3 regions of the Pseudoalteromonas qingdaonensis genome follow, and region 1 is predicted to be linked to each of the others. Evidence: predicted binding sites of a transcription regulator. Region 1 holds the regulator's gene; each other region holds the start of a gene.
What was found. Region 1 encodes sigma-54, which starts transcription at its own class of promoters, with help from an activator protein. Its sites were predicted from a motif close to GTTGGCACGNNNNTNGNNT; they were not measured.
Positions count from the first base shown of each region.

Region 2: a site for sigma-54 is predicted at 8,492-8,510, ahead of WCN91_RS13635 (DUF2726 domain-containing protein). Genes of this name have one in related genera too.
Region 3: a site for sigma-54 is predicted at 3,274-3,292, ahead of WCN91_RS09575 (YggN family protein). Genes of this name have one in related genera too.

Region 1 is NZ_JBCGCU010000005.1:105,472-115,239, reverse strand. It holds gene mgtE (magnesium transporter) at 1-340, opposite strand, end outside; gene WCN91_RS06395 (HPr family phosphocarrier protein) at 451-717, opposite strand; gene rapZ (RNase adapter RapZ) at 723-1,568, opposite strand; gene ptsN (PTS IIA-like nitrogen regulatory protein PtsN) at 1,674-2,120, opposite strand; gene hpf (ribosome hibernation promoting factor) at 2,122-2,409, opposite strand; gene WCN91_RS06375 (RNA polymerase factor sigma-54) at 2,435-3,922, opposite strand; gene lptB (LPS export ABC transporter ATP-binding protein) at 3,946-4,671, opposite strand; gene lptA (lipopolysaccharide transport periplasmic protein LptA) at 4,668-5,198, opposite strand; gene lptC (LPS export ABC transporter periplasmic protein LptC) at 5,188-5,742, opposite strand; gene kdsC (3-deoxy-manno-octulosonate-8-phosphatase KdsC) at 5,739-6,290, opposite strand; gene WCN91_RS06350 (KpsF/GutQ family sugar-phosphate isomerase) at 6,290-7,258, opposite strand; gene WCN91_RS06345 (calcium/sodium antiporter) at 7,270-8,241, opposite strand; gene WCN91_RS06340 (ATP-binding cassette domain-containing protein) at 8,445-9,239, shown strand; gene mlaE (lipid asymmetry maintenance ABC transporter permease subunit MlaE) at 9,239-9,768, shown strand, end outside.
Region 2 is NZ_JBCGCU010000018.1:52,916-62,683, forward strand. It holds gene oadA (sodium-extruding oxaloacetate decarboxylase subunit alpha) at 1-1,724, shown strand, start outside; gene WCN91_RS13605 (sodium ion-translocating decarboxylase subunit beta) at 1,733-2,863, shown strand; gene WCN91_RS13610 (hypothetical protein) at 3,155-3,334, shown strand; gene WCN91_RS13615 (peptidoglycan DD-metalloendopeptidase family protein) at 3,400-4,719, opposite strand; gene tyrS (tyrosine--tRNA ligase) at 4,870-6,072, shown strand; gene WCN91_RS13625 (cobalamin biosynthesis protein) at 6,135-7,076, opposite strand; gene mtnN (5'-methylthioadenosine/S-adenosylhomocysteine nucleosidase) at 7,077-7,784, opposite strand; gene WCN91_RS13635 (DUF2726 domain-containing protein) at 7,847-8,452, opposite strand; gene folE2 (GTP cyclohydrolase FolE2) at 8,557-9,480, opposite strand.
Region 3 is NZ_JBCGCU010000009.1:44,723-54,490, forward strand. It holds gene WCN91_RS09550 (S8 family serine peptidase) at 1-68, opposite strand, end outside; gene WCN91_RS09555 (cytochrome b/b6 domain-containing protein) at 532-1,167, opposite strand; gene WCN91_RS09560 (AzlC family ABC transporter permease) at 1,250-1,969, shown strand; gene WCN91_RS09565 (AzlD domain-containing protein) at 1,966-2,265, shown strand; gene WCN91_RS09570 (PA3496 family putative envelope integrity protein) at 2,351-2,563, opposite strand; gene WCN91_RS09575 (YggN family protein) at 3,330-4,112, shown strand; gene WCN91_RS09580 (aminotransferase-like domain-containing protein) at 4,109-5,578, opposite strand; gene WCN91_RS09585 (DMT family transporter) at 5,676-6,590, shown strand; gene WCN91_RS09590 (diacylglycerol/lipid kinase family protein) at 6,598-7,473, opposite strand; gene WCN91_RS09595 (hypothetical protein) at 7,750-7,890, shown strand; tRNA gene WCN91_RS09600 (tRNA-Ser) at 8,074-8,164, shown strand; tRNA gene WCN91_RS09605 (tRNA-Ser) at 8,188-8,280, shown strand; gene WCN91_RS09610 (DUF4124 domain-containing protein) at 9,146-9,655, shown strand; gene WCN91_RS09615 (aminotransferase class V-fold PLP-dependent enzyme) at 9,638-9,768, opposite strand, start outside.

The DNA.
Region 1 (9,768 bases):
TATAAACGGGCTCCGGCAGGCTTCGTAGTACTTCACCGAGATCATCGTCGTCCATGTCCTCGGTCGCCGCGGCAATATGCTCCGGCTCCATGCGCGCAATAATGCTAAGACGTACGTCTTCAGACAGCTCTTCGAGTACGTCACCCTGAACGTCGGGATCGACTAAGGCCCAAAGCTTGGAGCGGGTTTTATGCGGCGATGATTCGAGTAAAAGGGCGGTGTCGCAGGGCGCTGTTTTTGCTAGAAGCCGACGTACATGAACAAATTGGCCGCTATTGAGTGCTTCAGTGATCTCTTGAAGTGGTTGCAGCGGATTTTCTTGTTCATAGGCTTCAGGCATAGGCATCCCTTGTCGATAAAAATGGAAGAAACGCACTGATAAGCGAGCACTTACAAGCGCTTAGTAAGTTTACCTTAACTCAGACTAAGATACCAAAGGTAAATGAGGGGTTATTCTTGTTCGTGAAACTTTTCTGCGATTAACTTCCCAATGGCGGCGAGCGCACCTTCTTCGTCGCTGCCCTCGCACACCACTTTGACTTCTTTACCTTGGCCGCTTTCGAGCAAGAGTAAGGCGAGGACGCTGTCGGCCTCGGCGCTTTTCTCCCCCTGGTACAGGGTGATCTTAGCATCAAAGTTCATTGCCAATTGTGCCAGCTGTGAGGCGGCACGGGCGTGCAACCCCAGCTTGTTTTGAATAACAAAGGTGGCTTCCATCAAGTCTAACCCTCCTGCTCGCGGTGGCGAATTTTCACGTTAGGGTGGGTGTCCATAAAGCGCTCGCCCAGAGTTTGCGCCAGATACACGGAGCGGTGCTGACCACCGGTGCAGCCTATGGCTATGGTCAGATAGCTGCGATTATTGCGCTCTAAGTGTGGCAACCAGGTTTGCATAAAGGTTTGAATTTGCCAGGTAAATTTTTGTACTATGCCTTGACTGGCAAGATAGTCTTTGACCGGTTGGTCGAGGCCGGTTAAGGGCTTAAGCTCCGGCTCCCAATGTGGGTTAGGTAAAAAGCGGGCATCGAATACATAGTCGGCATTTTTTGGTATGCCGTGTTTAAAACCAAAAGACTCGAAGGTAATAAGCAGTTGCTTGTCTTTTTTACCCAATACCTTTTCACGTATCGTCTCGGCCAACTGGTGCACACTTAACTCACTGGTGTCTATGATAAAGTTGGCATGAGTGATCAATACATCCAGTAGTTTTTTTTCTTCGCGTATGGCCAAGTCCAGGGGCAGGTTTTGCATCGACAAGGGGTGCAGGCGCCGGGTTTCCGAGAAACGTTTGATCAGGGTCTGCTCGTCACTGTCTAGGTAAAAGAGTGTCGGTTGTGAAAACTCTGGTAGGTAACCGAGTAAATCGCTGAATTCTTGTTCTTCTTTAGGAAGGTTGCGAACGTCGATACTGACGGCAATTTTATCGTAATTGTCGGACACGCTGCGCACTAGGGAGGGCAATAGGTTGACTGGGATATTATCGACACAGTAGTAGCCGAGATCTTCAAGTACATGCAGGGCGACGGATTTACCCGAACCGGAGCGCCCACTGACAATAATTAAATCCACTTATCCACTCCTTGCCGAGCCAGATGCTGGCATTAAAGTTAAACACTCGAACTTATCAATCGGGCTTTTCAGCCGTACATTCAGCCGAACTTTCCGTGTCGCGCCTTATACAACCATTAACTGGTACAGTTCCTGGTCGCTGGTGACCGATCTTAGCTGCTTACATAATTGTTTATCTTTAAGTTTATCAGCAATTTTCGCCAAGGTCTTGAGATGTTGTTCGCATTGATCGCCTGGTACAAGCAGCGCCACAAAAATATCCACGGGGCGATTGTCGATGGCGTCAAAATTGATTGCTTCACGACTGGTGACAATAATGGCTAGGGTGTTCTCTATGCCTTCAAGGCGACCGTGTGGAATAGCCACCCCTTTTCCTATGCCAGTGCTGCCAAGCTTTTCACGAGCCAGAAGGGAGTCCAGTATGGCTTGCTCACTGAGGTGGGGGATATGTTGGTGTGCTACCTGAGAGAGGTATTCCAACATTCTTTTTTTGCTATTAAAAAGGACCGCAGCCTTGCTGCAGTCCTTGGAAAAAAGTAAATCTAAGCTCATTTTAATGACGAGACAATTTCTCTTTATGTTTGATTACCTGGCGGTCTAATTTGTCAATTAAGCCATCGATCGCCGCGTACATATCCTGATGCTCTGCGGTGGCAAACAGTTCGCCGCCGTTTACATGAAGAGTTGCTTCTGCTTTTTGGTTCAATTTCTCGATATCGAGAATAACATGCACATTATTAATGTGGTCAAAGTGACGCTCTAATTTGGCAAATTTACTATTTACATAGTTGCGAAGAGAGTCTGTGATTTCTACATGACGACCGGTAAGATTTAATTGCATAAGCATTTTCCTTCTTGTCTAACGTCTATATCAAGCTTTTACGTTGATTTGACGGTGGTATGGCCAACGATTCACGATATTTTGCAATCGTCCGTCGAGCCACTTTGATTCCTTGCTCTGCTAGTATGTCGGTAATCTTGCTATCGCTTAACGGTTTTACAGGATTTTCCGCGGCTACTAGCTTTTTGATCAATGCTCTAATCGCTGTGGATGAGCATTCACCTCCATTCTCGGTATTCACATGGCTGGAGAAAAAGTACTTTAACTCAAAGATCCCACGTGGCGTGTGCATGTATTTTTGTGTGGTAACACGAGAGATAGTCGACTCGTGCATTTCCACCATTTCTGCAACGTCGTTAAGGACCATTGGCTTCATTGCTTCTTCGCCATGTTCAAAGAATGCCTGTTGTTGCTGCACAATGCAATTAGTTACTTTAAGTAAGGTGTCATTGCGTTGCTCCAGGCTCTTTATAAACCATTTTGCCTCTTGCAAGTGAGAGCGAATAAATTGGCTGTCACTTTGTGATTTGCAGTTGCGACCCAGGGATGCGTAGTGATCGTTCACACGTATCTTCGGCATGCTATCGGGGTTTAATTCCACCTTCCAGCGACCCTTGACCTTCTTCACCGATACATCCGGGATCACATACTCCGACTCTTCGCGTACTATGGTCGCGGCGGGCTTGGGATTCAGGCTGTGTATCAGTGTCATCACCTCTTTTAACTGCGCTTCTTTAAGCTTAGTCTTTTTCATTAAGGTGCGGTAGTCACGGTTACCAAGCAAATCAATATAGTTACAAACTACCTCTTTCGTCTCGTTAAGCCAAGGGGTTTGAGATGAAAATTGATTGAGCTGGATCAACAAGCCCTCTTGTAGTGAGCGAGCGCCAATACCTATAGGATCAAACATTTGAACTCGCTTAAGCACGGCCTCTATTTCGTCGAGTTCAATCTCTTCTTCCAGCTCATCATGGTTGATGCTGTCGAGCAAGTCCTCGGTGCTAACGGTAAGTAAGCCGTTGTCGTCGATGGCTTCGATAATCGCGGTGGCAATGGCTTCATCTATGGCGCTAAAAGGGGTGAGGCGTAATTGCCACATCAGGTAGTCGTGCAGGGTTTCCGTGGTTTCGCCTTGATAAATAGACTCATCATCTGGCATGGGCCCAGATGAAGCGACCGGTGCGGCACTGATATACTCGTCCCAGGATACATCCATGGGCAGATCATCGCTGATCGAGTCATTGTTGAGGGCATCGCCGCTTTCAACTTCGTCCTGATTGCTTGTGCTGTTTTGGGTGTCACTATCACTGTCAGCCGCCGAGTTTTTATCGCGCGGCAGGTCGTTATCGCCGTAATGCTCTTCTTCGATTTCGAGCAAGGGGTTGGCATCAAGTGCTTCTTGAATTTCTTGTTGGAGATCCAAAGTACTGAGCTGCAACAGGCGGATAGCCTGCTGCAATTGGGGGGTCATTGTTAATTGCTGGCCTAGGCGCAGCTGTAATGATTGCCTCATGTACTCTAACAATCCTTTTGTAATTAAAGTCTAAACTGCTCACCTAAATATACATCGCGTACGGTTTGATCTGCTAATACCTGTTGGGGAGTTCCTGATGCGATTAGCTCGCCATGGGAGACGATATAGGCAGTTTCACATACATCTAATGTTTCGCGCACATTGTGGTCGGTGATAAGGACGCCGATGCCACGGTTGCGGAGGTGTTCAATGATTTTCTTAATATCTAGCACCGAAATAGGGTCAACACCAGCAAAAGGTTCGTCGAGCAGAATAAATTTCGGGTTAGCGGCTAAGGCGCGAGCAATTTCCACGCGACGACGTTCGCCGCCGGAAAGCGCCATGCCTAAGGAGTCGCGAATATGCTGAATATTAAACTCGTCCAGCAGGCCTTCAAGCTCGCGCTCGCGGCCGCTTTTATCCAGATCCTTACGGGTTTCCAAAATGGCCATCAGGTTCTGATAAACGGTCAATTTACGGAAAATCGAAGACTCTTGCGGCAAATAACCTATGCCTAAACGGGCGCGAGAATGCATGGGCAGCAGGGTGATATCCTGTTCGTCTATGCTGATCACCCCTTTGTCGCTTGGCACCAGGCCAACGATCATATAGAAGGTGGTGGTTTTACCGGCGCCGTTAGGGCCAAGCAGGCCGACTATGCTGCCAGCTTTGACTTCCAGGCCCACATCCTTGACCACTTCACGGCCCTTATAGCTTTTTGCCAGCTTTTGCGCCTTCAGCGTGGTCATGGTTGTTCCTTCTCTTCTTGCTCATCATTTTGCGGTGTGAGCGTGGTTCTTACGCGAGTGCTCGAATCTTTATCTTTTTCGGCACTGATCAGCTGCTTGTTTATATCATAGCTGATTGTCTCGGCGATTATCTGTTGATCGGCCATGGCTATTTTTGCAGTGCCGGAAATCTGCAGCATTTGCGTAGCTACATCGTAGCGGATTTCCTTGGCAGAAGCGGTGATTTGCGTACCATCTTCCATGGTTTCGCTGTAGATGGCTGGGTTGCCGGTGGCAATCAGCAACTGCTTGTTATCACCTAACTCAGGGCGACGGTGGGCCTCAAGGCGATCCGCCTTGATTTCTCGTTGACCATGAACAATGTGTACATTTTTATCAAAAATGGTGATATTTTCTTTGATCAGCGCCTGCTGTTTATCGGCGTCGATCTGTACTTCCGTCACCGTGCTCGGTTGTTCCGCCCAGGCATTTACAGCCCCAATTCCGAACCCCAAACCTATGATTAATGCTTTGAATTTACTGGTCATAATATACCGTTCGCGTATGTTTTATTAGTTCCACTATCTCTGTATTGATATCCGCTTTCAAGCCCTGACCTGTGATCAGGAGATCTGGCCCCCTGAGCTCAACACTTTGCTCCGATTCCATACGTTGGGCACCAATGTCTATTTGGATAGCTGCTGCTTGGACCTTTTCGATCATTGCCCCTGGTATTAAATTGGTGGCGATGACGTTGCTTTCCAAGATCAAAATATTGTTATTGTAGAGTGTCGCTTCATCGGCGGTTACACGCCAGCGTTCACCTTCGTTATAGAGAGTAAATACCGGCTTCTTGAAGTGGGTAAAACCCAGCTCGTCGAAGAGTTCCATATGCTCAGCATAAACTGTGTGGCTTAACGCCCCCTGATCGTTATAGCTGCTTTGTCTAAGTCCGGTGGCAATATAATCCGGGATAGAAATGGTATCGCTGCTGCTTGTTACCGTTTTTTCCGATTGCATATAATAGGGTGCCCATAGCCAGGCCATAAGCGCAATAAAAACGATGGATATCAGCACCCGCGCCATATTCATGAGCTGGTACCCTCAGTGCCCAGGCTGCCGCCCTTGGCCAATATCAGCAGGTCAGTTAGTTCACGCACTGCCCCAAAGCCGCCTGGCAGCATTGTGGTGTAATGGGCAATACGTTTCACCAAAGGATGGGCGTCATTAACGGCCACGGCAAAACCTACCTTTTCCATTACCGGTAAATCCGGGCCATCATCACCTATATAGGCAATCTGCTCATCACTCAGATTAAGGGTTTGCTTGAGTTCGCCGTAGGCGTCGAGCTTATGCTCTCGGCCTTGATAAATATAAGGGACGCCCAGGCTTTCCATGCGGGTTTGCACTATTTGTGACTGGCGGCCGGTGATCACCGCAACTTGGGTGCCGCTATTCAATAAAGCCTTAATGCCAAAGCCGTCTTTGGTGTTGAAAGCTTTGAGTTCTTCCCCCTGATTGCCCAAATAGATACGACCGTCGGAAAACACGCCGTCGATATCGCAGATAAGTAATTTTACCGCCTGAGCTCTTTGCCAGGCATCTTGCTCTATGGGCTGATACAAATCGGAAAATTGCATTAAATCACTCCCGCCCGCAGTAGGTCTTGCATATTCAGGGCGCCAATGGGGCGAGAGTCTTGGTCGATGACGATAAGACCGTTGATACGCTTTTGCTCCATGATATTAAGCGCCTCGGCGGCCAGCATATTGGCGGTGGCCGTGGTGCAATTTGGTGTCATCACCTCAAGTAAGGTGGTGCTATGTATATCTATGCGCTGCTCCAGCACGCGGCGCAGGTCGCCATCGGTGAAGAGGCCAACCAGCTGTTGTTCGTCATTGATTACCGCCGTCATGCCCAGACCCTTGCTGGAAATCTCCAACAAGGCTTCTTTAATGCTTTGCGATTGATGTGAGCGTGGCACGCTGTCGCCGCTGTGCATAACGTCGTTAAGCGTTAGCAATAAACGTTTACCCAGGCTGCCGCCGGGGTGGGACAGGGCAAAATCATCGGCGGTAAAGCCCTTGGCTTCGAGCAGGGCAACGGCGATGGCATCGCCCATGGCTAAAGTGGCCGTGGTACTGGCGGTGGGAGCCAGGCCCAAGGGGCAGGCTTCCTGAGAAACGCCGATGCAGATATGTAGATCTGCCAGGGTGGCCATGCTTGACTGGGTATTCCCTGTCATGGCCACCAAGGTTGCACCAATGCGCTTAATTACAGGGATGATGCTGACAATCTCATGAGTCTCGCCGGAGTTAGAGATTAATAACACCACATCCTGGGCGGTGATCATGCCTAAATCGCCGTGACTGGCTTCTCCCGGGTGCACAAAAAAGGCCGGGGTGCCTGTGCTCGCCAAAGTGGCGGCTATCTTGTTGCCGATATGACCAGACTTGCCCATGCCGACCACTATAATGCGCCCGGTGCAGGCCTTCATTAGTTCACAGGCCTGAATAAACTGCTCGTCAAGATGTTGCAGCTGCTCTTGAAGGGCAAGAACTTCTGTCTCTATCACCCGCTGGGCGGAAGCGATGTAGCTTTGTGTCATATACGCTTACTCTATGCTATCTGACTAAAAATATATCCTTGGTAGGCAAAAAATGCGACCAGCAACATGCCTCCTTCTAACCTGTTGATGCGTCTGGCACCACGAAAGTTCAAACTCATGGCAATTAATACTATGGTCGCGGCTATCATTACCAGGGCATCGCGGTTGGCTGCGGCCGGGTCAATCACCGCTGGGTTAAGAATACCGGCAAGGGAAAGCACGGCAAGGATATTGAACAGGTTTGAGCCAACGATATTACCTAGGGCCAGGTCGTCTTCATTTTTCAACACGCCGGCTACACAGGCGGCAAGCTCAGGTAAACTGGTACCAATGGCGATAATGGTAAGGCCGATAACCAGGTCGCTAAGACCAAAGAATTGAGCGATTTCCACCGCCGAAGAAACGATAAAATGCGAGCTGACTGGCAGTAGTATCAGGCCCACAATCAACCATAGGGAGGCGGCTTTGGTGCTCACATCTTTAGGGATTTCATCACAGGCTTCGCTGACAAAGGGGTCGTCCTCGGCATTTTTTTGCTGGCGCGAAATAATGATAAGAAAAGTGATAAAGGCGACAAAGCCGGCTAGTAGCAACCAGCCTTCTACACTGGAAAAATAGTTGTCGGTAAACATGTACCAGGCGGCTATTGAGACTACAAAAGCTAAGGGCATTTCCCGTTTAACTGTCACCGAGGACACCGACAGCGGGCGTAATAGAGCAGTGATACCCAGCACCAGCAGAATATTGGTAATATTTGAGCCCACCGCATTACCCACCGCAGTATCGGTTTTATCAGCCAGTGCTGCCGACGCTGATACCATCATCTCCGGGGCAGAAGAGCCCATGGCGACTACGGTTAAACCTATGATTAAAGCGGGTACGCCAAGGTTGCGTGCTAAAGCCGCGGCGCCAAAGACAAAGCGGTCGGCACTCCAAACGAGAGCGACAAAACCGGCGACGAGAATGGCAAAAGAAGTGAGCATGAGTGCAAAGCCAATGAGTTAGAAAAAATACTGGCGCAAATAGTATCAAAAGCCGTTGTAATTGTGTAAAAAAACGCACCTAATTTGTCGTCATTACAGCTTTGTTGAATGATCTTACAAATTTTTACAGATTCTTTTTTCCCTCGGCGCAAAAAAACTTTAAAATGTCGGGTCACATGACGGAAAAATAGTGGGAGAGCGACTTGTCGCAACCAATCGTTGAAATCAAGGATGTTACCTTCAAACGCGCGGAACGTGTTATCTATCAGAATATGAGCCTAACCATTCCCAAGGGGAAGATCACTGCGATTATGGGCCCCAGTGGTATAGGTAAAACCACCTTGCTGCGGCTGATCGGTGGTCAGCTTAAGCCAAATAGTGGCGATATTCTTTTTCAAGGTCAAAGTATTCCTAGCATGAATCGCGCGGCGCTGTATAAGGCGCGCACGAAAATGAGCATGCTGTTCCAAAGTGGCGCCTTATTTACCGATATGTCGGTGTACGACAATATCGCCTTTCCGCTGCGTGAACATACACAACTAAGCGAAGAATTGATCCGTCTTGTTGTCTTGATGAAGCTGCAAGCCGTGGGTCTGCGCGGTGCCAAAGACTTGATGCCGGCCGAACTTTCTGGCGGTATGGCCCGTCGTGCAGCACTAGCCCGTGCCATTGCCCTGGACCCAGAATTTATCATGTACGATGAGCCGTTTGCCGGACAAGACCCCATTTCCATGGGCGTGCTGGTGAAGTTGATCCGCTCGCTTAATAATGTCCTTGGGCTGTCGTCCTTAATCGTTACCCATGATGTACCCGAGGTGATGAGCATTGCCGATCATGTGATCATCATCGCTGAAAAAGGGGTGATAGGCTGTGGCAGCCCGGATGAGCTGCGCCAGCATGAATCACCTCTGGTGCAGCAGTTTTTACAGGGCTTGTCTGATGGTCCTGTGCCATTTCATTTTGATGCTCAGCCTTATGAGCAGGAGTTAATGTCATAATGTCAGCCTTGCTCGAATTTTGGCAGCGCCTGGGGCATAAAACCCTGAGCCGCTTCGCCTCTATGGGCCGTGCTACTTACATGCTGTTGGGCGCCTTATTAAGCATGCCTAACTTTCGTAAGGGCACGCCGCTGCTGATCCGCCAGCTTTACATGGTGGGTTTTTTATCCCTGATTATTATTGTGGTATCCGGCTTGTTTATCGGCATGGTATTAGCCCTGCAAGGCTATACCGTACTGGTTGATTATGGCGCTGAAGACAGTTTGGGCCCCTTGGTGGCACTGAGCCTACTGCGTGAACTCGGCCCTGTAGTGACGGCGCTTTTATTTGCCGGACGCGCCGGTAGTGCCTTGACCGCAGAAATCGGTTTGATGAAGGCCACAGAGCAGCTTACCAGTTTGGAAATGATGGCGGTGGACCCATTAAAGCGGGTGATTGCTCCACGCTTTTGGGCGGGTATGATCAGCATGCCGGCGCTGGCACTCATCTTCTCTGCGGTGGCTATTTTAGGAGCGCATTTAGTCGGCGT
Region 2 (9,768 bases), on a different contig from region 1:
TGGACGATATGTTGCCCATAGCCGCCAAGCTGGATCAGGTGGGATATTGGTCCGTTGAATCCTGGGGGGGCGCCACCTTTGATGCCTGTATTCGTTATCTGGGTGAAGATCCTTGGCTGCGCATTCGCGAGCTTAAAAAGGCGATGCCAAATACCAAGCAGCAAATGCTGCTGCGCGGACAAAACTTGCTGGGTTATCGCCACTATGGCGATGATGTAGTGACCAAGTTTGTGGAGCGTGCGCACGCCAATGGCGTTGATGTGTTCCGTATTTTTGATGCCATGAATGATGTGCGCAACCTGGAAACGGCCATTAAGGCCGCGGTTAATGTGGGCGCTCATGCCCAGGGCACGATTTCCTATACGGTATCCCCTGTGCATACCTTGGATATGTGGTTAACCCAGGCCAAACAACTTGAAGATATGGGCTGTCATTCCATCTGTATTAAGGATATGGCGGGATTATTAAAGCCCTATGATGCCCATGAGTTGATCACCGGATTAAAACAAACCGTGTCCTTGCCCATCGCCATGCAATGTCATGCTACTACGGGCTTAAGCACTGCCACCTATCAAAAGGCCATAGATGCGGGAATTGATATGCTCGATACCGCAGTTTCCAGTATGAGCCAAACCTATGGCCACAGTGCCACCGAAACCATGGTTGCCATAGTTGAAGATACGCCAAGAGATACGGGCTTAGACTTGGGGCTGTTAGAAGAAATTGCTGCCTATTTTCGCGATGTACGTAAAAAATACGCTCAGTTTGAGGGCAGCCTTAAGGGCGTGGATGGCCGCATTCTTTTGGCTCAGGTACCTGGTGGCATGTTGACCAATATGGAAAACCAGCTCAAAGAGCAGGGCGCTGCGGATCGCCTCGATGAGGTACTCAAAGAGATCCCTCAGGTACGTAAAGACCTTGGCTACTTACCCCTTGTTACGCCAACTTCGCAAATTGTCGGTACCCAGGCGGTGTTAAATGTACTTACAGGTGAGCGTTATAAGTCCATCACCAAGGAAACCGCCGGGGTGCTGAAAGGTGAATATGGCGCTACGCCGGCACCTGTGGATAGTCTGCTACAACAGCAGGTGCTTAACGGTGCTGAGGCTATTAGCTGTCGCCCCGCCGATTTAATCGAGGCGGAGCTGGATAAACTGACCGCTGAGCTGGACGAACATGCGCAAACACAGCAGCTGCAGCTTGCCGATGAAGTTATAGACGATGTGCTGACCTATGCCTTATTCCCGCAAATTGGTTTGAAGTTCTTGGCCAACCGTAATAATCCGGATGCATTTGAGCCAGTACCAACTGCTGAGGTAAACCAAGGCACTGTCGCGCCTGCGGCTTCTTCGGTTGTGAAAGCGCCGGCTCAGGGCGGGCCTGAGCGCTACAGCATTAGTGTTGATGGCAAGGCTTATGATGTAGTTGTTGCCCCAGGCGGTGAGCTGGAAAGTGTTCGCGCCATCGCAGGTGAGGGTGAAAATCCGCCACAAAGTGCGGTAATAAGCAGTGGCGAAACCCTGAATGCACCACTGACAGGTAATATCTTCAAGGTGCTGGTTAAGCCGGGACAGCAGGTTAATGAAGGTGATGTGGTTATCATCATGGAAGCGATGAAGATGGAAACCGAAGTGCGCGTTTTACATGGCGGTAAAGTGGCCGAAGTGCTGGTGCGCGAAGGCGACTCGGTAAGCACAGGTGATGCGCTTATCGCGCTGGCCTAGGAGGAGCTATGGAAGCAGTCGTTAATCTTTGGCAGGCCACAGGCATAGCCAACTTTTCCGCCGGCCATTTGATCATGATAGCTGTGGGCTGTTTACTATTGTATTTGGCGATAGCCCGAAACTTTGAGCCCTTGCTTTTGGTGCCCATAGGCTTTGGTGCGTTACTGACTAACATCCCTGTGGCCGGTATGGCCGACCCCAACGGTCTTCTCTATTACGTTTACCATGTAGGGATAGATACCGGGATATTTCCCTTGTTGATCTTTATGGGTGTTGGGGCACTGACCGATTTTAGTGCCCTGATAGCCAATCCGCGCATGTTGCTATTAGGTGCGGCGGCACAATTTGGTATCTTCGCCACCTTGTTTGGCGCCATAGCCCTGAACTATGTGCCCGGCTTTGAATTTACCCTTAAAGATGCCTCGGCTATCGCCATTATAGGTGGCGCCGATGGCCCTACGGCAATATTCCTGGCTTCAAAATTGGCCCCAGATTTACTCGGTGCTATAGCCGTTGCTGCCTATTCCTATATGGCCCTGGTGCCCATTATTCAGCCGCCTATTATGCGGGCGCTAACATCGGAGCAGGAGCGCAAAATAGAAATGCCGCAACTGCGGGCGGTATCGAAGAAGGAAAAAATCATCTTCCCGCTTATGGTGCTGGCGCTTACCGCCATGTTCCTGCCGGCAGCGGCGCCTTTGGTAGGTATGTTCTGTCTGGGCAACCTGATGCGTGAAAGTGGGGTGGTGGATCGTCTCAGCGGCACGGCGCAAAACGAGCTGATCAATATCACTACCATCTTTTTAGGTCTGGGCGTGGGCTCTAAACTGGCGGCGGATAAGTTTTTAACCGTGGAAACCCTGGGCATATTGGCGCTCGGAGCTCTGGCATTTTCCATCGGCACCGCCTCTGGGGTGTATATGGCCAAGGTTTTAAACCGCTTTTCGAAGACACCCATCAATCCCTTGGTTGGCGCTGCGGGCGTGTCTGCCGTGCCCATGGCGGCGCGGGTGGTTAACAAGGTGGGGCTTGAAAATAACCCACATAACTTCTTATTGATGCACGCCATGGGCCCCAATGTTGCCGGTGTGCTTGGTAGTGCGGTGGCCGCGGGTATCTTGCTTGCCCTGGTAGGCTAAAATCGGTTAATTGGCTCTTCCTAGCCATTGCGCACCTTAGTTGTGAACTCACTAAGGTGCGCTTTTTTATGCCAAAGGTCGGGCACAAACTCACTCACTTCCGATGTATTAGGTGATAGCTAATCATTTAATACTGAGATATACAAGGTCGGGCTTTCAGCCCAACAAAGATGCGTATCATCACCCCATTGTCGACGCAAAGCCTCGTCCACAACACAAACCTCAGACAATCAAGGCGTTAACATGCTTGGTATGTTATAAAAGAAGTATTCAATTAAGGAGAAGATAAGCATGAATGCGATTTTGATTATCCTCGCTTTGTTTGTAGCCTTGGCCATCGCCGTGCCTTTATTAGAGCGCTATCAAGAGCAAATGGGGCTCAATAAAATGGTGCGCTTTCGTAAATACATTATCCCCCTGGTAGCTCTGAGCCTGATCTTACAGCTACTCTATTTGGCGTTTAAGCGCTAGCTAGTTTGCAGGCATAAAAAAAGCACCCTAAGGTGCTTTTTCTACATGTATATTTTCTCGGCGTATTACTTGTTATTCATGGCCAGCTGAATTTCGCGATCGCGCTCTAACTGCGCCAACAGGGTATCGGCAATAGGTTTGAACTTGGCTAGCTCACTAGCCGGCAGTGGCTCTGACTTAGGCAGCTTAACAGTTTTCGGGTTACGGTGAACACCGTTAACCAGGAACTCATAGTGCAGGTGAGCGCCGGTAACGCGACCTGTAGCCCCAACCGTACCAATTAATTGACCCTGTTTAACCTTCTCACCTTGCTTAACCTTGCGCTTATGCAGGTGCAGGTACTTGGTGACATAGGTATTGCCGTGCTGGATAAAGACATAGTTACCATTAAAGCGGTTATAGCCAGCCTTAAGTACGCGACCATTGCCTGCGGCAACTACAGGTGTGCCAGTTTTCGCAGCATAATCTATGCCGCGGTGTGGTTTAACTGTTTTCGTTACCGGGTGTAGACGGCGAGGGTTAAAGTTTGAGCTGATATATTTAAAGTTAACCGGGGCGCGTAAGAAGGCTTTTCTCATGCTGCGGCCTTGCGGCGTATAGAAGTTACCATCGCTGTGCCGCACAGCGGCGTAACGCTCGCCTTGGTTAATAAATTCGGCAGCAAGGATCTTGCCTGTACCAATATATTCACCATCCACATGGTGGGTTTCATATATCAAACTGAATTGATCGTCTTTGCGCAGGTCGTTGGCAAAGTCCACATCCCAACCAAAGATGGTGGCAAAATTCATAATTTGTTTTTCGCTCAGACCAGCACTGATCCCCGCGGTCCAAAAGCTACCGTTAATTGAGCCGGAAGCCGACTTGGTTAAGGTTTCAATTTCTTTGGAGTCGATGGCGGTGTCATAACTGCCTTCGTTGTTCAGAGTTACAAACAGGGTATCTGTTTTGCTGAGCACGTATTTTAACTGCTGCAATTCGCCTTGCTCATTTTTTGCAAAGCTAAGCACTTCACCGGGATGAATCTTGGTTAGTTTTTTGGTTTCTTCGTTGGTATTAACGAGTTTGTGCAGAGTTTGTGCGGAAAAGCCGGCGCGCTTAAAGATAACTGCCAGGCTGTCGCCATTTTTTACTTCAAAGTCTTGGTGTTCGTAGCTAGGCAGGGAAAGGGCTTCTTCGGCGGAATTAAGCTCGGCAATTTTTTCTTCATCTTCGAGTTTAACTTGCAGCTCGTAGCGTTTACCTACCTCTAGTGGTTTAGCATCGTTATCCTTTGAAGCCGTAGCTCGTTCCGTAGGTATAAGCATCAGGGTAACTATAGTCACCAAGAAGCCCATAATGAGCATTTTGTGTTTATTGGGGAGCTTGTGTACCACGCTTACCATAACCTACCTTTTTTGCCATAAAGGAAATAAAACTAACCAATGGCTGAGCATATATCTAATGTTGGCAAAATACCAGGGTTTTGTGCATTTAAACCGACGCCAAAGTGCGCTAGAATCGCGCGGTTAGCACATATTTTATCGGAGAAATAAATGACAGACTTGCAGACGGCACTGGCAGAAATTAAACGCGGTGCTGAGGAAATTTTACTCGAAGACGACTTGGTAGAGCGACTTAAGTCGGGGAAAAAACTAAGAATTAAGGCTGGTTTTGATCCAACGGCTCCAGATCTTCACTTAGGCCATACGGTGCTTATCAACAAGATGAAAACCTTCCAGGACTTAGGCCATGAAGTAATCTTTTTGATCGGTGATTTTACCGGCATGATAGGCGATCCAACGGGCAAAAATGTAACCCGTAAGCCTTTAACCCGTGAAGATGTGTTAGCTAACGCCGAAACCTATAAAGAGCAAGTCTTTAAAATCCTCGACCCTGAGAAAACCACCATTGCCTTTAACTCACAATGGATGGAAAACTTAGGTACAGCGGGAATGATCAAACTCGCGGCCAAACAGACCGTAGCACGTATGCTTGAGCGTGATGACTTTAAAAAACGCTATGCTAATGGCCAGGCGATTGCTATTCATGAGTTTTTATATCCTTTGGTGCAAGGATGGGATTCGGTGGCGCTTGAAGCCGATGTTGAGCTAGGTGGTACCGATCAGCGTTTTAACCTGCTAATGGGCCGTGAGCTACAAAAAGATGAAGGTCAAAAGCCGCAAACCGTGCTAATGATGCCATTGCTGGAAGGTACAGATGGCGTCCAAAAAATGTCGAAATCTTTGGGTAACTATATAGGTATCACAGATTCGCCTGAGGACATGTTCGGTAAAATAATGTCAATCTCCGATGATCTAATGTGGCGTTATTACGAATTGTTAAGTGCTTTGAGCCTGGAGCAAGTCGAGGCATTAAAGGCGGATGTTGCCAATGGCACTAACCCGCGTGATATCAAGATTGCCCTGGCCAAGGAAATTATCACCCGTTTCCACGATGAGCAGGCGGCGCAGCAGGCTCATGATGATTTCACTCAGCGTTTTTCTAAAAATGCTTTGCCAGATGATATCGAAGAGCAGACATTGGACTGTGCCGATGCTGAAATGATGATCACGGCCTTGCTTAAAGATGCGAATCTGGTTGCCAGTACATCCGAAGCCATCCGCATGATCAAACAAGGTGCGGTAAAAATCGATGGTGAAACCAAGGTTGATGACAGCAAGCTGATGATAGCCAAAGGCACAACCGCGGTATACCAGGTTGGTAAACGTCGCTTTGCCAAGGTGACTCTGGCCTAATAAAAAAGCCGTAGTGCTACAAAATGACTAAGCCACCTTCAGGGTGGCTTTTTTATGCTTTTTTAAGCCAAGAATAAAAACGAGATGATAATAACCAGCAGCCAAAGCCCATTGATACGCTCAATAATACTTAGTGCTGCCTTGATATCTTCTGCTTCTGGCTGACGATAAAGACCTATGCGCATACGTTCAAATCGCTGCCCTTGATAATAGGCCGGGCCGCCAAGTTGCACTTGCAATAAGGCACTAAACACACTGAGTATCCAGCCGCTGGGACTGTGATAAAAATGCTGTCCGTAATTGCGAATATAGCGCCAGGCTATTGCTCGGTATTTGCTAAATAGTGCCGGTAATAAATAGAGTAAAAGCGCAGGTAATTGGCACAGTGAAAGTAACCACTTACTTGCGAACAGGTAGCGGCTATTGGGTAAGGCATGCGCGCGCATGGCTCGGTGGAGTTGCCATAATAGCGCATAGGCGAAGCTAGCCTGATAGCCAGCCAGACAATATAGCAGCAAGGGGCTGAAATAGTCGTGCAACATGCGCAGTACCAGGATTTCAATATTGGCTTTGGCTATGCCTTGTGTGTTTAGGCGCTCTGCATCGCGATTGGCTAGTTTGCTCAGGAGTGCCTTAGCTAGGGGGTTACGTTCTTGTTGCAGGGCTTGGGCGATACGCTGACTGGTTTGGCGCAGTGGTGTTTCACCCAGACAAAAATACAGAACCAGCGCCGAGAGTAATTCTGGATAGAATACCAATTGGGCAAAAAGGGTCAGCATCAACAGGGGTAACAATACGCACAGGGCTATACTGGATATTGCCGCAAGGCCGAGATAACTGCTGCTATATTCTGGAGAATAAGTGCGGGCAACAAGGTTGCCAAAAGCAAGGCGCAACAGAGTAAAGGGGTGATACCAGGAGGGCAGTGGCAGCCATCGCGCTAAGGCGACGGCTGTCAATAACAGCAATAACTCAAGGTGATTGCTAAACGCCTCCAGCTGCATTTATAGGCTTACGTTGGAAAGCTTGGTTAGCATGGCCATGACCATGGCCGAAGAGTTTTTTGATGCTACCTCAAGGTAGGCTTCAAATGAGTCTGGAGATTCTTTACCGGCAATATCCGACAGCGAGCGGATCACCACAAAAGGGGTGTTAAGCAGATGACAGGCCTGAGCAATGGCCGCACCTTCCATTTCTACCGCCAACATGGTCGGGAATTGGGCTCTAGTTTGCTCGATACGGGCTGGATCACACATAAAGGAGTCACCGGTACAAACCAGTCCAACCAAAGACTGACACTGCGCCAGCTCGGCAATGGATTGCTCCGCTACTTTTATCAGCTCGGGGTGAGAAGTGTAAGCGGCTGGCATTTGTGGTACCTGGCCAAACTCATAACCAAAAGCGGTCACATCCACGTCATGGTGGCGCAGCTCATTGGCAATGGCAACATCGCCTACCGCCAGACGTTGATCAAAGCCACCGGCAGAGCCTGTGTTGATCACACAATCCGGGTGGAATTGTTCGACTAAAATAGTGGTAGCAACGGCCGAGGCAACCTTACCGATACCCGATTGCACCAAGGTCACTTCTTGGTCGTTTAATTGCCCGTGATAGAAGGTGAAGCCACCTTGCTCGAGTACTTCAACGTTACTCATCTGCTCACGTAAAATTGCAATTTCCGGCTCCATAGCGCCGATAATACCTACTTTCATAGCATCTCTAATTTATTGGCAAAAACAGCCCTTAGTATATCAAAGGCTGTATCGATATGGCATTAAATCTCCGCCAGCTGGGTCGAGGTGGTAATTGCTGGACTTTGCATCTGTGCCTTGGTTTGTGATGGCGACAGCACAGCTGGGTGGGCCGATTTTCGGGTGTTGCTAGTCTCACTCTTGCCAAGCTTAAATAAAATAGCGTTGCGCACATCCTCGGCGCGATAGCCGCTTTTTACCTTCATGCGAATATGGGGAATGCCGACGGTTTCCAGGGCGCCGCTGACAAACCAGTCGCGCTGGGCCTTATGTCCACCCTTGTTGGCGTTATTCACTAGATCCACGGCGGCGACTATGGTGAGCTGGTTTTTATCCAGTAGCACATAGTCCAGTTGCTTATTTTTAAGCTTGGTTAGGGCGATGCGCTTGGATTTGTTGGTAAGTCCGGCTTTGCAATCGATAATATCGGCCAGTTTTACCCGGCTGACGATGCGGTAGTTATCGCCCACGGCGCGCTCTAATAAAGAGAGGAAGGCGCTTTCGACCTGAGTATACATTTCCTTTTTACGAACAAAGGGGTAGGGGTTTTCGTTATTATCGGTAAACTTAGAGATCACCACCGAGGCGATAACCACCAGGACGAGAATTGATAACAGCGCGAATTCCATGAGTTACTCCAGAACGAATATTTGACACATAGGTTCTGAAAGCAATAAGCGTGCCTGAACTACCAGGCACCAAGAGCTTATTGAGAGATTTATCCATCTAGCCCTTAAGGCTGATAACCGTCGGCAATGCCTTTGGTGGCAATGGCCACGGCATCATGGGCATGGAGCGACTCATAATGGTTAATACGCAACCAAAAGTCCTGCACATGGGTATCTTGATTCAGGGTCGATTTGATCTTGCGCGCTGCATCTTCACAGAACATCAGATTTTCACCGTTAAGGCGAGCAAATTCCTGCTCGTCTTCACGTTTTACCGCGGTTTGCACTGGTGTTTTCAGGGTGTTTTCTATGGCATCGATCAGGGCCTGGAAGTTAAATGCTGAAACCTGGCTACCCAAGCGCACCTTCACCTCGGCTACCGAGCGTTGCGAATGCGGAGTGGCACTGATCCCTTCACTGCTGCCAAGCCAGGCATGAACATCGGCAAAGTTTAGCTCTTTGGCATCGAAATCGCGCACAAAATTGGCTTGAATAAGCTGTCGTGCCAGAGCCGCCGAGCAAGGGCAGGTTGATGAATAGGTCACTTTAATGCCAACTTCAAACTCCAGTTTGCCTTCATTGATGCGTGCATCTATGGCAATGGGGTAAAACTTCCAGCCGCTGTTATCGCTTAACAGAGCCGGGCGGCGAAGTGGTAAGTCAAAGGCCAGACTGATACGCGCCTGTGAACTGATATCACTGTGCGAGCTGATAAACTTATCCAATGTAGCCTTAATATTCAGCGGCGTTACCGCAGGGGCGCTGGAGAGTTCATCAAGTGCTAAAAACAGTCGCGACATATGAATGCCTTTGGCATTTTTGTCGATCAGGTTAACAAAGGCCTGAGCTTTGGCGTTTACAACCACGGGCGCAAGGCCGTCAGATTCGACCAGCAGCGGCAGCTCAATATCACTCATCCCTACCCATTCCAGTGTTTCTTGAACGGGGGCAGAACTCGTGTTAGCAATATCTGGCATGGCGTTGTGCATGGCCTTCCTCATAGGTAATACTGAAAAGCCCGATATTCTACCTGAAAATTAGCAAATGTGGAGTTTAGCGACGCTATAACTAGCTGTAGATGCAAAAGCGTGTTTCTTGTTAATAGGGTCTGTTGACCTTTGTTGTTTGTTTCTGCAGCAGTTTGTAGTGAATTTATACAAGGCGGCACATGTGTGGTGTAGTTATTCTACATAAACATGTAACAACACAGTAGAAATGCGCTACAAGCGCTGCCCTACGGGTTCATCTAAACGCATCCTGCTCTGTGTTGCTCGCTA
Region 3 (9,768 bases), on a different contig from region 1:
GCCGGTGCGCTCATTAGCGCGGAAGAGATGCCTAACGCAATGGCGCTGCGGCGAAGATTCTGATTCATAAAAATCCCTGTTTTAATTGTTAGCTTTATTAGGGTCTGTTTATCTTTGCGGTTTACTTTATGTTCAATCTAAACGCATTCTGATCACGACGCTCGTTATGATGCATAGTCATTCTATGTTCATAGCGAGCAACACAGAGCAGGATGCGTTTAGATGAACCCGTAGGGCAGCGCTTGTAGCGCATTTCTACTGTGTTGTTACATGTTTATGTAGAATAACTACACTACACATGTGCCGCCTTGTATAAATTCACTACAAACTGCTGCAGAAACAAACAACAAAGGTCAACAGACCCTACTTATTTATTGCATACGGACAATAAAGCCAAAATAGGGACGTTACAATATGGTAACTATGTAAACAGAAGATAAATATTAAAATGCGGGACATGACCCCGCATTTACTAAGCCCTAGCGGCTATTCAGGTTTTTGTAACTAAATGTAAACAGATGTCATTTGTCGCTATAACAAGCTTTGTAGCGGCTCATAACCCCAAGTTACCAACAGCGCAGCCAATATAACCGTAAACAAGGCAAAAGCAGGCCAACTGGCTTTTAATTGGGCAGAAGCGCTCACTTGTTTATTGCGTCCAGTGATCATAGCGGGCACCAGTTTTTTGCCGCGCAGAGCGTAAACAACAATGGCAACAAGATGCAGGCCGATGGCGATAAGCAACCAATCAAAATTCTGACGGTGCAACGAAGACGCCCATTCAACCCAGTCGTACGACACATATTGCACCAAAGGACCATCAACCATGATGTCATCTGTGGTCATCAAGCCGGTAGCTAACTGCAACAAGATCAAGGCAAAAAATACCAGCACCATATAGCTGCCAGCGGCGTTATGCCCAGGCGTTAAATGCTTGGCCTTCAAAGCCTGCAGCACCGCTTTAGGGCCATGAAATAGCGCCGATAATCGCGCCGTGTCACTGCCCACCAGACCCCAAACCAAGCGCGTAGCCATAAGCGCCAGGGTGATATAACCGAGCACAAAGTGCAGCTCCATGGCTCCTTCCTCGGCGGAGAAATACAGGCCGGCGAAACAACTTACCAAGGCCCAATGAAAAAAACGTATATATCCATCCCAAACTTTCATAACTGCTCCATTTCTTTTGCAATAGCCGCGATTATGCCAAACTCTAGCGTCGGTGCGAAATCAACTTGGTTAATTTTTATCTATGAGCAAGTCTACTCATATAAATCGCGGTACCAAACTGCAGCAAAAAGCCTTTATCAAAGGGCAACTCGATATGATGCCTCTCAACCTGGCGGTGCTGCCCTGGGGGCTATTGTGCGGCTCGTTGGCAATGCAAAATGGCTTTACCTTAATAGAAGCCCAGCTGATGTCTTTATTGGTTTTTGCCGGCTCGGCCCAGTTGGTAGCGATTGAACTTATCGCCAACGACACGCCTTTACTGACCATAGCCATCACCACCTTAATCATCAGTTCTCGACACTTTTTATATGGCCTGGCCATTCGCCAAAAGGTCATTGCTCAGCCCTTAAAATGGCGTTTACCTGTCAGCTTTGTGCTGACCGATGAGCTCTTTGCTTTTTCCCATCACCCTAAGGCCTACCAAACCAAGGTGCGGCTTATTTATGCTCTCAGTGCGGGTTTTAGCTTTTATGTCGCCTGGAATATCTGGACTCTGCTGGGCATAGTCGCGGGACGGTTGCTGCCAGATTTAACCAATCTTGGTCTCGATTTTGCCATTGCCACCACCTTTATCGCCTTGGTGATCCCGGCCATTAAAAACAGGGCGACTCTGGCCTGCGTACTGGCTTCGGGGATAAGCGCTGCAGTGCTCAAGTCCTGGCAAGTAGAATTATGGCTGGTGTTTAGTGCTCTCATCGGCATGAGCTTTGGCTATGTGCTTAGTCGCGGGAGGGTGCAATGATCACCACCATATTACTGATGGCGGCCATTACCTTTGGCAGTCGTTATTTATTTTTACACCGTGCCCTGCCATTTCGGGTCGGTCCTAAAATGCAGCGTTTTTTAAGTTTTAGCGCCCCAGCCGTGCTGACTGCCATCTGGGTGCCCATAGTGGTTTTACCTGACAATCAGTGGCAGTTGAGCTACCAGAATCCGTATTTAGTTGCCGCCCTTGTCGCCATTATTACCGCCTATAAAAGCCATAGCATCTACGCCACCACCTTGCTTTCCATGGTGGTCTTTTTTGCGCTGCGCTAACAAAAAAGGGGCCACAGCCCCTTTAAAGTCTTAAAAAAGTCTCGGCCTAATAACACCAAGACTCTACAGGGCAAAGGCCCATTATTTATTCATTTAAATACTCGTCAAAGTCATCGCTTAAATACTCGTCAAAGTCATCGCTGCCGAGATGCTTTCTCAGCTTACGCTGTTCTAAATAATCATCCAGCTTCTTTTTTACCTTGCGCTTGCGACGGTCGTTTTGATTGCGTCCCATCGCTTCATATTCATCTGCTACAAATTCGTCTTCAAACGCATCATAGGAATATGTTTTACCCACAATACACTCCAATAAATCTAAATCAGTTATCACCGCCCTCAACTTAGGTACGGCGAATTCAGGGCTAGGCGCCTTCGAGTGAATAAATAGCCGCTAAAGCGCAAACTGGAAAGTGAGATTTTTTTATCGTTTCAATAAACATATTTGATTAATAATTATACCGCCTTAATTTGTAAGCTTATTCCACCTTGGATAGCCCGCTGTAATTTTGCTGCAGGTCGGACTTTGCCGCCATGGATGACGGTACTAGGGTAACGCAGGAGCAGTTACCTAGGGTCTGTTGACCTTTGTTGTTCGTTTCTGCAGCAGTTTGTAGTGTATTTATACAAGGCGGCACATGTGTGGTGTAGTTATTCTACATGAACATGTAACAACACAGTAGAAATGCGCTACAAACGCTGCCCTACGGGTTCATCTAAACGCATCCTGCTCTGTGTTACTCGCTATGAACATAGAATGACTATGCATCATACCGAGCGTCGTGATCAGAATGCGTTTAGATTGAACATAAAGTAAACCGCAAAGATAAACAGACCCTAGCAGTCTGACAAAAGAGCAATGCAGGAGCACATTGCCGATAGCCCGACAAATAACAAATGCTTAATCCACGTAAAAGTTAATTTCACTAAAAGTTAGTAAAAGGCACTAAACACGGCATTAGCAGCACAATACTGAAAACATTAAACCTATGATATTTATCAACTTTATTATTTGGCATCGAAATTGTATTGGTCATAGCGTCAACAGAATAACAGGAATGATCACCATGAAAACCAGCACGCTAGCCATTATCTCTGCCCTTAGTATTTCTGGCACCGCCATCGCCGGAGACGCCAATTCGCTTTCGTTTGGCTCTGAGCAATGCAACATTGAATTTAAAAACGATGTACGCATCGAACCGCAGCGCTTACAGATCACTAATGCCAATAACCAGCATCTGGTGTACAGCTCAGGTCTACTTGAGGTTGATGGTCAGCCCGTTGAGTTAAACGCCGAGCAGCAACAGGCCTTGGATGATTACACAGATAAGGTACGCACCTATATGCCCGAAGTGGCTCAAATAGCCCTGGATGGCGTTAAGATCGCCGGCGTTGCCCTTGAAGAAGTCGGCGCCGCATTCGGCATCAGTCACAATGAGGCACTAAGCGATATAGTCGAAAACATCGGCGTTAATATTGAGCAAACCTTCTACCAGGACGGTGCCTTTGTAATGGGCAAGCAAAGCTTTGAACAATTAGGCAATGATATTGAAAGCCAGTTTGATGAAGACTTTGAACAAGCCGTAGAGCAGGCCATGGTGCAGTCTATCGGCAGTATCTTTATCGCCCTGGGCTCTGAACTACTGGGTTCGGGCGGCGATATGGATGAATTTGAGCTGCGTATGGAGCGCCTTGGTGAGCAGGTCGAGCAAAGAGTTGAGGTGCAAGCCTCGCAAATAGAGCAACGCGCGGATGCACTCTGCCATTCATTTAGCGAGTTGGCGCAACAAGAAGCTCAGTTGCTGAGCATGATCCTCGAGTTGAAAGAGTATCAGCTGCTAAGTAACTAAGCCTTTGGCGTAGCCTTCACCTTCCCTTTTTGCACTTGCAGGCAGAGCGCCCCTAAGCGGGCCACTGCCTTTTCTACTTCCTCGCTCCATTGCACACCAAAACTTAATCGTAAACACTGACGATATTTGTCGGTGGCGCTAAAAATAGCTCCCGGAGTAATACTGATCCCCGCCTCCAACGCCAGATGGAACAAGGCAACAACATCATACTGCGAGGGCAGTTGCAGCCACAATACACAGCCTCCCTGCGGGTTGGTCATTCGCGTTCCAGGCGGAAAATGCCGCTGTACCAAGGCCCGCATCCGCTCTTTATTGAGCGCCAGACGCTGGCGCATCACACGCAAATTTTTATCGTAATCGCCGCTATTCATAAATTCGTACAGGGTCCACTGATTCATCAGTGACGACGCGCAGCTCATGGCGCGCTTTAAACGCCGCGCCTGAGGCGCAAACTTGCCGGCTATCATCCAGCCCACGCGATAGCTTGGCGCCGCGGTTTTTGACAGCGACGAGCAGGTGATCACCTTGCCCTGGGTGGAATAATACTGGGCTGGTTTAGCGCCATCGGGCTCGTAGGCAAGCTCACCATACACATCATCCTCAATTAGCACTGCACCTTGCTCTTCCACTAAGTGCACCAGCTGTCGGCGTCGCTCCTCAGGCATTTTCGAGCCCAAGGGATTGCTAATACTGGTGGAAAAGATGAAGGCCTTAATATCATGCTCGGCAAACGCCTGTTGCAGATCTTCGATACATACCCCTTGTTGTGGGCACATGGGGATTTCAAGCACCTTGAGCCCCAAACTTTCCAGCATTTCAATAATGCCAAAGTAACAGGGCGACTCTATGGCGACTATATCCCCCGCCTGAGTCACGCACTGCACCGCTATATGCAGGGCTTCCTGGGCGCCATTGGTAATGATCAGCTCATCACTGTTAACGCCGATGGCAAAATCCAGGTAACGATTAATGATCTGCTTTTTTAGTGCCGCAAAACCATCCAAAGGGCCATAATTAATGGCCTGATGCCCGGCCACATTCATCACTCGCCGCATGGTTCGGCTCAGCACCTTATCGGTGGGGTTTACCGCCACTGGGTTAGCTATCCCCAAGGGCAGCACGGTGGCGCGATGCAAACTGTCAAAGACCTGTTCAATCAGGGCCTGCTTGTTGACCGCCACTGGCTGGCGCGCCAGTTGAATACTGCGAGGCTGATGACACTGATCTGAGCCGGCGTTTAGGTAAAAGCCGGACTTTTCTCTGGCACTGATCACCCCCTGACGCTCAAGCTCTTGATAAGCCTGCTGAACGGTGGGAATGCTAATGGACAACTTTTGCGCCATAGCACGCAAAGAAGGCAGCTTTTCACCCGCACCCAAGGTGCCTTGTGACTGCATATCTTTAATCAAGTCAACAACTTGCTGATATAGGTAGATATTACCCTGCTTATTAACAATGCGAGACATAGCGAATCTGTATAGGTATAAAATGGCGTTTTCTGTTTATGTACAGTATACAGATTAACTTTAAAATACCAGCTTTAGTCGCCTTGAGAAAAACGCCATGAACAACGTCCTGCTGTATTTTTTTACCGTCCTGATTTGGGGCTCAACCTGGTTGGCCATAGAATTCCAGCTTGGTGATGTGGCGGTGCAAGTTTCGCTGTTTTTACGCTTTGCCATTGCCGCCGCTATTATGTGGGCTTTTGTGCTGCTTAAAAAACTGCCGATGCGCTTTAGCGCCCGCGATCATGGCTTTTTTACCCTGCTGGCCCTGTGTAACTTTGGCGCCAACTATCTGATCCTCTACTGGGCGCAGCATTATCTCACCTCGGCCATGAGCTCCATCGCTTTTAGCACCCTGCTGCTGATGAATATCATCAACACCCGGTTATTCTTTGGCAAACCCATAGCCAAACGCATCTACTTCGGTGCCCTGCTTGGCGTGGTAGGCATAGTGATCTTGTTCTGGCCAGCCATCGCCACTTTGGATCTCGGTAATGAATTATTAATAGGCCTGTTATTGTGTCTTGCAGGCACGCTTGTGGCATCCATAGGCAACATGGTGAGCGTACGTAACTCCCAGGCTCAAGTCGGCGTATTGCAGGGCAATGCCTGGGGCATGTTATACAGCACCCTGGGGTTAGCACTGTTCGTTTTAATCAGCGATGTTAGCTGGGACTTTAGCACTGCCGGTACCGCATATTGGTTATCCCTGCTGTACCTAAGCACCTTCGGTACAGTGATCGCCTTTGCCTGTTACTTTGTCTTGCTGAAGAATATCGGCCCGGAAAAAGCCAGCTATGTGATTGTGCTCTTCCCTTTGGTAGCTGTGATTCTAAGCACCCTGTTTGAAGGTTTCGTATGGCAGCTTAATACGGTATACGGCTTTGTGTTTGTGCTACTGGGCAACGCCATAGTGCTGACCCCATTCGATAAAATAAGCCTCTTTTTCAAGCGCACACAAGCGCCGGCTTAATCTTTATTTAGACGGGCATCACAAAGTTCAGGGCACCGCGCTGCACACTAAAAAGTGCGGGTGTGGTGCCTATATACTCTCCATCCGCCTCTATGCCTATATTGGCGGTGTGCACATCAAGCTCAGATACAGGGGCTATATTGACCTGCTTAAGCCGCGTATGAGCGGCAAAATAGCTAAGTATCAGCGCCTGAATTTGTCGCCAGAACGGCGCTGCTCCTATTTGCACGCAACTTAATTGACCATCGCTAATATTCGCCTTGGGAGCCAGACACATGCCGCCGCCAAAGTAACGGCCATTGGCCAAACACATCATTAGCAGCCTTTGCTCCTGTTTCTTGATAGTTGAATTCTTGGTAGTCGAAAACTGCAATAACGAGGGCGCGTAACGATACAGCATTTTAATCCCCTGCCAGGCATAATTCAGGTGCGCCCAACGGCCGCGCTTATTTTGACTGGCGGCAACCACGGCAGCGTCATAGCCAACGCCGGCAACATTAACAAAGTAGCGCTCATTAACCTTACCCAAGTCTATGGCCGAGCTGACATGTGTTAATGCGGCTTCAATCCATTGCTGCTCAGAGCGGCGCCACTGGCGAGCAAAATCATTACCACTGCCACAGGGAACCAGGGCTACTTCGACCTCGCTATGGGCAAAAGCATTAGCGGCCAGATTAAGTGTACCGTCGCCACCGAGTGCAATGACTCGTTTGGTATTGGGAATATAGGCTTGCAGCCCCTGTAAATCGGCGTAAAAGTCGCCGCTGGTCGCCACCTCAACATAGGCATATGACAAGGCATGCAACTGCAGGCGAATAGCTTTTAATTGCGCTTTTGCCTGCAGCGGATGGTACAAGAGCAAATACCTAGTTTGATGGTTCAAAATGCCAACCTATAACAAATATGATTTATCTGAATAAATATGCACAATATTTTAAAAAATCACTTGCTACAAGCTAAAAAACCTTGATTAGTGGCCTGTTAGCGCATTTCACACCTAAATATTCATGCATAAATCTATTATTTGAAACTTAATAAAACATTAATCGCATTAATTTAACTTATCCGAATGGGCCAAAATATATCGTTTTATTTTTAACCACACTGGTTGCACAATAGCCTTGTTTTCAACCACAGGCACAACCCGGAGCAAGCAAAGATGAACCCAGTAAACACCCTAAATCAAACAGCAGCCAACCATGTAGCAACTAAGCCAAGCAAGCGTAAAGCTAAAATGATGGCCAAGCTAAACCGCTTTGGTAAAGAGCTAGCTCTTAGCGGTGTTGTGCGTTACAAGTAATTAATTACACTAATGTTACTTTCTGGTGCTTACAAAGCAATCAGCAGGTGCTAAGACCCAACCAGCTTAGCACCTGAAATCCTCATTTTTTCCTAGCCAGCACCCTGAATTAGCACAAAAATCCAGCAAACGATTCATTATCTATTTACACTGGCCGCAAGCCTCAGTATTATCCTACCCCATGGAGAGATGGCTGAGTGGTTGAAAGCACCGGTCTTGAAAACCGGCATAGGTTAATAGCCTATCTAGGGTTCAAATCCCTATCTCTCCGCCAAATTTATCAAACTGATTCGCGCCGGAGAGGTGGCCGAGTGGCTGAAGGCGCTCCCCTGCTAAGGGAGTATAGGGTTTGTAGCTCTATCGAGGGTTCGAATCCCTCCTTCTCCGCCATTAGTTTTGGAAAAAACCGCGCATTGTCGCGGTTTTTTGCTTTTCGGCGTTCAGTCGCAAGCGTCCGGCCTTCGGCGTCTCAGAACTGCGAAGTAATACTTCGGTTTTTGAGACCCTTCTCCGCCATTAGTTTTAAAAGAACCGCCTTTACGGCGGTTTTTTTATAACTAAATTTCGAGCAGGCGGACTTGGTTCGAACCCTTGTTCGACAAAATGTCAGGAACATTTTGAGCCGCGTAGGCGCCCGCAGGGGCGAGTGCAGGACGCACGAGCGCTCATCCCGAATCGAAGCCATTAGTTTTGGAAAAAACCGCGCATTGTCGCGGTTTTTTGCTTTTCGGCGTTCAGTCGCAAGCGTCCGGCCTTCGGCGTCTCAAAACTGCGAAGTAATACTTCGGTTTTTGAGACCCTTCTCCGCCATTAGTTTTAAAAGAACCGCCTTTACGGCGGTTTTTTTATAACTAAATTTCGAGCAGGCGGACTTGGTTCGAACCCTTTCGACAAAATATCGGGAATATTTTGAGCCGCGAAGGCGCCTATAAGGGCTAGCACAGGGACGTGCTAGAGCTACAAAATGTCAGGAACATTTTGAGCCGCGTAGGCGCCCGCAGGGGCGAGTGCAGGACGCACGAGCGCTCATCCCGAATCGAAGCCATTAGTTTTGGAAAAAACCGCGCATTGTCGCGGTTTTTTGCTTTTCGGCGTTCAGTCGCAAGCGTCCGGCCTTCGGCGGACTTGGTTCGAATGTAGATACCACAATGTCAACAAAAAGACCCACCACAAGCCAGATAGATTGTTAACCGGGTGTTGATTTCCCAAGGGAAAGTTCTAGAATCTTATAACCCTAACCATATGGACATGTCCTATGAAATACCCAATTCTATTTGCCGCGGCTCTTTGTCTTGCCTCCCTGCCCAGCTATGCGACGGTTTATAAATGCACCATAAATGGCGTGGCAACCTTTAGCCAGCAGCCCTGTGGCAAAGACGCGCAAATTATTAAGGTGCGTTATTCTGGCGCTAAAACCGTAACAGCCGAAGGCAGCGAAGAGGAAGCTCCGCAACAGCCTAATGTGAGTGAGGTAGACAGCTACCTGAAGTCGCAGGAATATGATCGCCGTATCGCCATGCACCAGCGTAATATCAGTGACTACGAAACGCGCATGGCGGGAGATTTGGCGCAGCTTGAAAATATGAACCAAGCCACCGCCAACTATTTAGGCAGCGACTCCATTGCCGATGCGAAAAAGCAGCAGGCAACCATAGTGCGCGCCAACTATCACGCCCTTATCGAAAATGAAAAGAAGGCGATCAGCGAATTGCAAAAGTACAAAGAAAATATCAACGCAGCGGCCAAGTTAAATAAACCGCTTTAACGCTGACACCAGTTGCGCCACATCCTGCTCGTCGTTATAGATATGAAACGACACTCGGGCTCCAAGGTGGCGCGCGTCAACGCTGATATTGTGTTGCTTTAATTCCTGCATCA